One region of the Devosia sp. Soil_C_22 genome, then DNA from elsewhere that is predicted to be linked to it. Evidence: predicted binding sites of a transcription regulator. Region 1 holds the regulator's gene; the other holds the start of a gene.
The links. Region 1 encodes LexA, which represses DNA repair genes until DNA is damaged. Its sites were predicted from a motif close to TGTTCNNNNTGTGTTCNG; they were not measured.
Positions count from the first base shown of each region.

Region 2: the regulator LexA is predicted to act here: its motif matches at 2,061-2,078, upstream of AC3A6I_RS14920 (putative DNA modification/repair radical SAM protein).

Region 1 covers NZ_JBDGIY010000001.1:1,897,622-1,902,441, forward strand. Annotated here, with positions in the region: gene AC3A6I_RS09025 (ComEC/Rec2 family competence protein) at 1-6, shown strand, start outside; gene AC3A6I_RS09030 (SMP-30/gluconolactonase/LRE family protein) at 11-883, opposite strand; gene AC3A6I_RS09035 (2-dehydro-3-deoxy-6-phosphogalactonate aldolase) at 880-1,491, opposite strand; gene AC3A6I_RS09040 (2-dehydro-3-deoxygalactonokinase) at 1,496-2,401, opposite strand; gene lexA (transcriptional repressor LexA) at 2,652-3,374, opposite strand; gene AC3A6I_RS09050 (molybdopterin molybdotransferase MoeA) at 3,511-4,719, opposite strand; gene moaC (cyclic pyranopterin monophosphate synthase MoaC) at 4,716-4,820, opposite strand, start outside.
Region 2 covers NZ_JBDGIY010000001.1:3,087,364-3,092,183, forward strand. Annotated here, with positions in the region: gene AC3A6I_RS14915 (UdgX family uracil-DNA binding protein) at 1-634, opposite strand, end outside; gene AC3A6I_RS14920 (putative DNA modification/repair radical SAM protein) at 816-2,057, opposite strand; gene AC3A6I_RS14925 (ring-cleaving dioxygenase) at 2,239-3,189, shown strand; gene AC3A6I_RS14930 (vWA domain-containing protein) at 3,287-4,820, opposite strand, start outside.

The DNA.
Region 1 (4,820 bases):
CAGTGAGCACTCAGAGCGTCAGGAACGGCTCAGGCAGGCCAGGCACTTCGATATCGATGGCAAAGACGCTGCCGGCATGCGGCTGGCTGTCGACCTCTTCGGGCGCCATGTTCTCGCGCGCGGTGGTGAGATAGAGCGTTCGGTAGTCCGGCCCGCCAAAGGCGGGGCAACTGACGCGGGTGACACCGGGCACTTCGATCGTTTCGACCAGCGTGCCTTCGGGCGAGATACGGATCACTGCGCCGCCGCCCCAGCGGGCATTCCAGAGGAAGCCTTCGGAATCGACTACCGACCCATCGGCGCCACCGAGGCCATCCATGGTGTAGAAGTCTTCCCATGGCCCGGCGGGTAGCCCGGTCTCGGGATCCAGCGCGCACTTGACGATCATCTTGCCCGCATCGGTGAAATAGGCGGTGCGACCGTCGGGCGAAAAGCAGAGCGAGTTGGGGACGCGGATGTCGCTGATCACCTTCACCACCTCGCCTGCGCGGTAGCGATGCACGTTGCCGCTCGGACCTTCCGGCTTGCGGCCCATGGTGCCGATCCAGAAGCCGCCGGTGCGATCGACACGGCTGTCGTTGGTACGGTTCGTCGGGATGTCCGCCTCGATCGGGGCGATCGGGGTCCGTTCATCGGTGACGAGGTTGTAGCGCAGCAGCACGCCGGACTGGGCCACGGCGAGGTTGTCTGCATCGATCACGGCGGCGGCGGCCACCGTGTCCTGGAACACGACCCGATCGACGATGTGGCCGTCGGGGCCGGCGCTCAGCATGGTGCGGTTGAGGATATCGAACCAGAACAGGCGGCCGAGCAGCGGATGCCAGAACGGCCCTTCGCCCAACTCGCAGCGGCTATCGACGAAAAGCTCGGCCTTCCGGTTCATTTGGATCGTCCCTCCTCATAGGCCGCAACGGCTTTGACCGCTCGTTCGGCAACCTCCCCGGCGTGCATGCCGGGCTTGAAAATATAGGTGCCGAGGCCGAAGCCAGCGCAGCCGGCGGCAAAATACTCGCCGAAATTGTCGGGGTTGGCTCCGCCTACGGCATAAAGCGGCAGTGCCGGCGGCAGCACGGCCTTCATGGCCTTGATGCCCTTGGGGCCGAGCACTTCGGCCGGGAAGAATTTCAGTCCGGTCGCCCCGGCGCGGATAGCGGTGAAGGCATCGGTGGGCGAGAACACGCCGGGATAGGAGGCGAGGTTCAGCTCGCGCGTGCGGATGATCACCTCGGGATTGGTATCGGGCGAGACGATGAACTGGCCGCCGGCATCGGCGATCTCGTCGACCTCGAAGCGGGCGAGCACCGTGCCGGCGCCGATCGAAGCCCGGCCTTCGAAGGCCTTCGCCGCATCGCCGATCGATTTCAGCGCCTCGGGGGAGTTCAGCGGCACTTCGATGAGCGTGATGCCGGCGCCGACAAGCGCCTCGCACACGGCGATGGTTTCGGGCGGGGTGATGCCACGCAGGATGGCGATGATGTGACGGTGGTCCATGGTCCTAACCCTGTCTGGCGGCCTTGAGGCCGGCAAGCGTCGCGTCAGTGGCGTCGACGACGCGCGTCTTCGCCCCCAGCCGGTCGAAGGCGATCTGATAGAGCCCGCTGAGACCGACGCTGCCGATCAGCGGGATCTCGCTGCCGCCGATCCAGCTCTTCTGCCCGCCGATCTCGGCGCCGATCAGGAGGCCCGAAAGGAAGCCGGCGCACCAGGGTGCGGAGCGGCCGGAGAGGAGGGCGCCGGCGCGGACCTTGAACAGCGTCGCCGTCAGGCGCTCGGGATGTTCGAGGCCCTGGTCGAGACCGGCGGCAAAGCCGATATCGCGGTCCTCGCCCTCGAGCTCGCCGCCCAGCGAGTGGCGCAGCACGGAATGGGTGCGCAGGAGCTCGAACACTTCGCCGGTCATGGCGCTCGAAAAGCGGGTGAGGCGGGTGCCATCGAGCAGCGCCCACTTGCTGTGCGTGCCGGGCATCACCACGAGACCGGAGAAGCCGGGGACGAGGCTCGACAGGCCGAGCAGCTGCGTTTCCTCGCCGCGCATCACGTCCTCGGCGCCGACATCGCGCATGCACACGCCCGGCAGGATGCGCGGGTCGAGCTCGCCGGGCATGTCAGGCCAAACGGCCCCGTTGGCGAGCGTCCGCAAGTCGGCGGGGGCATCGAGATAGGGCGCTTCGATCCAGCCCTGGCGGGCTCCGGCCATGCCGCAGATCACCACCTCGCTGACGCCGTCGGCCTCGCTGCCGAGCAGCCCGGTCAGTACTTCGGGATATTGCTCGCGGCTCAGCCGGCCCATGCCGTCGGGCGAGGAGCGCGAGAACGCGATCTCGCCATCGCCATCAATGCCCCAGGCGCGCAGATTGGAGGTGCCCCAATCGACCGCGACCCACTCGACTTGTCCTGCCAAATTCTTCTCCCTGACGTGCCGGCGGAAGGCCGGACGTGGTGTCGCCTAAAGCGCGGTCGGGAAGGTGATCCACTCTCCCGGTAGGATCGCGCCGATGCGACCGCGGACGATGTGTCCGCGAAGCGCGCCGGAACCTAGCGTCTTTGGCACCAAGACCCTAGTGCAACTGTCGTCTATCGGCTCTGATTTCATAAGAAAAAAAGGGCCGGCGCGAAGCCGGCCCCAGGACCCGATTGGCGGTGGGTCAAACTCAGTATTTGCGCAGCAGCCCGACGAGACGGCCCTGCACCTTCACCCGGTCGGGCGGGAAGATGCGGGTCTCGTAGGCCGGATTGGCCGCTTCGAGGGCCACCGAATTGCCGCGGCGGCGCAGGCGCTTCAGCGTGGCTTCCTCTTCATCGACCAGCGCGACGACGATCTCGCCGGTCGAGGCCATGTCCTGCTTGCGGATGAGCACGGTGTCGCCATCGAAGATGCCGGCATCGATCATCGAGTCGCCGCGCACTTCGAGCGCATAGTGCTCGCCAGGCCCGAGCATTTCGGGCGGAATGGCGATGGTGTGGCTATGGGTCTGGATCGCCTCGATGGGCGTACCGGCCGCGATGCGGCCCATGACCGGGATGGAGACGGAGCGATAGGGCTCGTCGGCCGGCGCTGCCGCAGCCGGGCGGGGCGGAGGAGCGGCGACGCGGCCGAGATTGCCTTCGATAACCGACGGCTCGAAGCGCGCCTTGCGGCCGCCGAGCGAGGGGTTCATCGAATCGGGCAGCTTGATCACCTCGAGCGCCCGGGCCCGGTTGGGCAGGCGGCGGATGAAGCCGCGCTCCTCGAGCGCGGTGATCAGCCGGTGGATGCCGGACTTGGAGCGCAAATCGAGCGCGTCCTTCATCTCGTCGAAGGAAGGTGGAATACCTGACTCTTTCATCCGCTCGTGGATGAACATCAGCAATTCATGTTGCTTGCGCGTCAGCATCTGGCGGCTCCGGTGAGCAGAATCGGAACAAAGACTGAACGTGTTGTATCCGTTCCAGTTATGTTCTGCAACCGTGCGGTAAATATCCGGTTAGCGACGGGGTGCTGTCGGCGCCAAAACGTACGGGATTCCGGGGTTAGGCGCCCCAGTTGAGGGGGATGACGTCGACAATCTCGCCAGGCGGGACGCCGGGCGAATCCTCGGGCAGGACGATCAGCGCATCGGCCAATGCCAGAGAGCTCGAATGGCTGGAATCGGTCTCGAAGATCGGATCGACCTGCAGGAAGCCGATATCGTTGCGGCTGAGCGTGGCGCGCATGTAGTGGCGGCGCGGGCCATTGGCGGGCAGGCCCTTCAGCGTCGGCGCGCCGATGCGGGGCCAGTAGGGGTCGGCAAAGCCCGTCATGGCGCGCAGGGCCGGCTTGATGATGATGGTCGAGGTGACGAGCGCCGAGACCGGGTTGCCGGGGAGGCCGAAGACGAGCGCCTTGCCGCGGGTGCCGAACATCAGCGGCTTGCCCGGACGCATCCTCAGTTTCCAGAAATCGAGCTCGACGCCGAGGTCGCGCAACACTTCCTGCACGTAGTCGCGCTCGCCGACACTGGCGCCGCCAGTGGTCACCAGCATGTCGATGCCCTGGTCGAAGGCCGAGAGCAGGGCATCCTCGATCTTCTTCGTGTCGTCAGGCACGATGCCGAGGTCGATCACCTCGGCGGCGTAGGGCGCGAGCAGCGGGATAAGGCCGTAGCTGTTCGAGGCGATGATCTGGTCGGGGCCCGGCGTCGAGCCGGGCGGCACCAGCTCGTCGCCGGTGGCGACTACCGCGATGCGCGGACGTTTCGTCACTGTCAGCTCGGGGCGATTGGCGGAGGCGGCGAGGTTGAGCATGCCGGGCGTGAGCGCCACGCCGGCCGGCAGCAGTTCGGTGCCGCGCTTGAAGTCGAAGCCTTGCTTGCGGACAGAATGGCCGGCCACCGGGGTCTTTTCGAAGCTGATCTGGTTGCCCTTGGCGGTCGCTTCTTCCTGCATGATCACGGCGTCGGCGCCGATCGGCATGGGCGCGCCCGTGAAGATGCGGACGCACTGGCCATGCTCCATCATGCCGACGAAGCGAGCCCCGGCCTGCGAGGTGCCGGCGAGCTTCAGCGGGCGGCCGGGCACCACTTCGGCGGCGCGCACGGCGTAGCCGTCCATGGCGCTGGCATCGAAGGGCGGCTGGTTGTGGGTGGCGACGAGCGGCTTGGCGAGCACGCGGCCGTGGGCGCGGGACAGCGGTACGGCTTCGCTGCCGAGATCGGGGAGCTTGCGGAAGACGCGCTGCAGCGCCTCGTCCACCGGCATCATCGCTGGAAATCCCCCGATTTGCCGCCCGATTTCTGCTCGAGCTGCACCGCCGCGATGCGCATGGCGCGATCGTGCGACTTGGCCATGTCGTAGAGCGTGAG
Region 2 (4,820 bases), 1.2 Mb from region 1:
TCGAGGCGAAGTAGCTCTTCCACACCGGCTCCAGCGCATCCTCGGCCGGCACATCGGCCTTGCTGCCGCCCGCCCCGAATTCCAGCGTCTCGCCGTCCCAGTAGGCCGAGCGATAGGGAGTCACGATCGCCCAGATCATGCCGGTGAAGCGCCTGACGAAGAACGGCGCCACCCGCTCGAGCACGTAGTGCTCGGGCTCGAACCAGGCCACGAAACGCTCGAGTCCGCTATCGTCGGCAATCTCCTTGAACCGCACGAACGCCTTCATCTTGTGGGCGTCGCGCCGCACCGCCGACACCCGCCGATCCAGCCGCTCCACGTCCGGATCCGACCGCACCGTCATCAGCGTGGAATCCTTCTGCAGCCGCCATAGCAGCCGGTAGAGCAGCGCGAACCGCTCCGGATCGGTGTGGCAGATCCCGGCCTCGGCCCAATCGATGAACCGCTGCGGCACCGTCCCGACCTTTCGGCCCGTCACCTGTGGCGCCGGCTCCGCAGTGCTGAACAGATCGTCCGGCGTCGTCGGATCGAGCCACGTCACCTCGTCCGGCGGGACGGCGGCAAGCAGCAGCCCCCGGGCTGCGGCGCGCCATTCGTCGAAATCGTTGAGCGATTTCAGCCGGATGGTTTTCACAGCGCAGCCCAGTGCGTAAGCTCCACCCCACCCACCGGCTTCGCCGGTCCCCCCTCCCCATCAAGGGGAGGGAAACAGCGGGCAACCTCCACTCCGACTTCGCAGTCGGGTCTCCCTCCCCCTTGTGGGGAGGGGGCACCGGCGAAGCCGGTGGGTGGGGGTGGCCAAGCACTCCGAGCCATCAAAACAGCTCCATCTGCACAGGCTCCGGCGTCATCCGCCGCCGCAGCCCCGCGTCATCCGTGAGCTTCCCCGGCGTCCAGTCCGCCGCCTCTATGAATGGCCGCGCCTTGTCGATCGAGCCCGCCATCCGCGCCACATCGGCCAGCGTCAGCCGATGGTGCCGACGCCCGGCGAGTATCCGGTCCACCACCCGCACCCCCAGCCCCGGCACGCGCAGGAGCCGCTCGCGCGCCCCGCGGTTCACGTCCACCGGAAACAGCGCGCGGTTGCCGAGCGCCCAGGCGAGCTTGGGGTCGACCGCGAGATCGAGATGCCCACCCTCCCCACCCGAGACGATCTCATCCGCGTCGAACCCGTAGAACCGCATCAGCCAGTCGGCCTGGTACAGGCGATGCTCGCGCAGCAGCGGCGGCGCCTTCACCGGCAGGCGCGAGCTCGCATCGGGAATGGGCGAGAAGGCCGAGTAGTAGACCCGCTTCAGCCCGTAGCCCGAATAGAGCCCGGCACTGCGCCTGAGGATGATCGCGTCGTCCGATCCATCCGCGCCCACAATCACCTGCGTCGATTGCCCGGCCGGCGCGAGCTTCGTCGGCTTCTTCTTGCCCTCGACCTTGCCCTCCGGCCGGCTCTCCTCGCGCTTTGCCTCGATCGCCGCCATGGCGGTCCGGATGGCACTCGGCTTCTTCTCCGGCGCGAATGTCTCGAGGCTCACATCGGTCGGTAGCTCGATATTGGTCGAGAGCCTATCCGCCCATCGGCCCGCTTCCGCCTGAAGTTCTGCCGAAGCATTAGGAATGATCTTTAAGTGTATGTACCCATTGAACCTGTGGGTTTCGCGTAGCGTGCGAACGACGCGCACCAGTTCTTCCATCGTGTAGTCCGGCGAGCGGATGATGCCCGACGACAGGAACAGCCCCTCGATATAGTTGCGCTTGTAAAAGCCCAGCGTGAGATCCACCACTTCCTCGACGCTGAATCGCGCCCGCTGCACGTTCGAGGACGAGCGGTTGACGCAATACACGCAGTCGTAGACGCAGAAATTAGTCAGCAGGATTTTGAGCAGGCTGATGCAGCGTCCATCCGGCGCATAGGAGTGGCAGATGCCGCTCCCCTCGGTCGAGCCGATCCCCTTGGTCTCGAGACTCGACCGCTTGACCGTGCCGCTCGAGGCGCAGGAGGCATCGTACTTCGCCGCGTCCGAGAGGATCGCGAGCTTGTTGGAAAGCGTCAGCTGGACCATACATGTTCACTATTCGTTCGCATCGAACATGAACCCGCCACCGACTCGTCGCAACACAAAATGACATCCGCCCGATCACGCCTTCGTTCGCTATCGCTGAACGATCAGTCCCGCGCCGGTGCCTTCCCACGGACACCGCCTGCCCCTAAGTTCTGAGCCAACGGAACCAGAGGAGGCATAAATGGCCCTCGAACTCGGTGGCATCCACCATCTCACCGCCATCACCGCACAGGCACAGCGGAACGTCGATTTCTACACGCGCGTGCTCGGCATGCGGCTGATCAAGAAGACCGTCAACCAGGACGATGTCAGCGCCTACCACCTGTTCTACGGCGATGCCGTCGCCTCCCCCGGCGCCGACCTCACCTTCTTCGATTGGCCCGCCGCGCCCAACAAGCGCGGCAACCACGAAGTCGGCCGCACCGGCCTGCGCGTCGCCACTGAAGCCGACCTCAGCTGGTGGAAAGAGCACCTCGCCGAGCACGATGTCGCCTCCGGCAACATCAAGGAGCGTGCCGGCCACCTCTCCCTCGATTTCGAGGATTTCGAGGGCCAGCGCTTCCGCCTCATCGCCGATCCCAAGGCCGGCCCCGGCCACCCGTGGGACATGAGCCCGATCCCCGCCGAGCACCAGATCCTCGGCCTCGGCCCGATCACGCTGTCCGTGCCCGACCTGGCTCGCACCGCTAACGTCCTCACCAACGTGATGAACATGCGCGAAATCCGCACCTACCCGGCGCGCGAGAAGCATGGCGAAACCCACGTCTTCGAGATGGGCCCGGGCGGCGCTGCGGCCGAACTGCATGTCGAGGTGAACCCAGGCGCCCCGCAGGCCCGCCAGGGCGCCGGCGGCGTCCACCACGTCGCCTTCCGCACACCGGACAAGGATCAGTTCAACGATTGGGTCCGCCGCCTCACCGGCTCGGGCATCCGCTCGTCGGGCGAGGTCGAGCGCTACTATTTCAAGTCGCTCTACTTCCGCGAGCCCAACGGCATCCTGTTCGAGATCGCCACCGACGGCCCCGGCTTCACCGCCGATGAGCCGCTGGAAACGCTCGGCGAGCGCCTCACTCTCCCGCCCTTCCTCGAGCCGCGCCGCGCCGAGATCGAAGCGGGACTGAAGCCGCTCTGAGCGGCCAAGCACCGCCCTCTCCGTGATCCTCCCCCGCTGCGCTGGGGAGGATCAAGAAGGCCCGCTGGCCCGTCGGCAGTCACCTCTCCGGTGCCCGCTACGGCGCCAGCGCTGCCGCAAGGTCCACCAGCCCGACGAACTCGGCCCGATACCCGTTCTCGTCGGCACCGCGCGCCCCGCTCGCCAGCGCCCGGATCTCGTCCCAGCGCATCTCGCCGTAATTCGAGCCCTTGAGCTTTTGCCCGAAGGCCGCGACTGCCGCCGCAAAGCGCGCATCGTCCGAGGCCTCGCCGATCTCGCGCACCGCCAGATCCTGCCCGATCGGCTGCTCGACCAGTGTCGACGTATCGCCATCCGGCAGCTTGTAGCGTAGCTTCAGGTAGCCGATCTCGCCACTCGACATGGCCGGAGCCGCCGTCGTCTCCCCGCCATAGCGCAGCGGATCGTTGAGCGCCGCGCCCGAGCCGACCGGGGTTATCTCGTACAGGGCCGTCACCGTGGTGCCCGCCCCGATCTCGCCGGCATCGACCTTGTCGTTGTTGAAGTCCTCACGGTTGAGCGCCCGCGTCTCGTAGCCGATCAGCCGGTATTCGCTGACCACCTGCGGGTTGAACTCCACCTGGATCTTCACGTCCTTGGCGATGGTCTCGAGCGTGCCGCCGGCATCCTCGACCAGCACCTTTTGGGCTTCCCTAAAACTGTCGATATAGCTGGCATTGCCGTTCCCGTTCTGGGCCAGCGCCTGCATCGTATCGTCGCCGAGATTGCCCGCCCCGAAGCCGAGGACGCTCAGGAACACCCCGCCGTCGCGCTTGTCCCTGATGTAGGTCTTGAGCGCTTCGGGGTCCTCGATGCCGACATTGAAATCGCCGTCGGTGGCAAGAATCACCCGGTTCACTCCACCCGTCACCTTGTGCTCGGCCGCCAGCCGGTACGCGAGCTCGATCCCCTCCGCACCGGCGGTAGAACCACCGGCCGAAAGGTTGTCGAGCGCCGCAAGGATCTTGCTCTTTTCCGTACCCTTCGTCGGCTCCAGCACCACGCCGGCCGAACCGGCATAGGCGACGATCGAGATCGTGTCATTCGCCCCGAGCTGGTCTACGAGCAGCGCAAAGGCACGCTTCAGCAGCGGCAGCTTGTCCGGCTCATCCATCGACCCGGACGTGTCGATCAGGAACACCAGGTTGGATGGCTTGTCTTCCGTCACCGGCGGCACGTAGCCCTTGATGCCGATCTGGACGATCTGCGTGCCGGCGTTCCACGGCGTCGGATAGACCTGCACACTCGGCTTGAACGGGGTCGCCGCATCGGTCGGCGCCGGATATGCATAGTCGAAATAGTTGATCATCTCCTCGACGCGTATCGCATCGGGCTCGGGCACCCAGCCCTCGTTCAGCGTCCGCCGCACATAGGAATAGGACGCCGTGTCGACATCGATCGAGAAGGTCGAAACCGGCGCCTCGCGCACGATCTTGACCGGCGACTCCGTGAACGTCGTGAACTGGTCGCCGCTCGGCGCAGTGGGCTGCGCCACCATCGGTGCCGGCATCGCCAGCATGTCGGCAGCGCCGCTCTGCGCCTGAGGCGCCGTGGCGAAGGTCTGCATCGGCGCGCGCGGCTGGGCAAGCGTC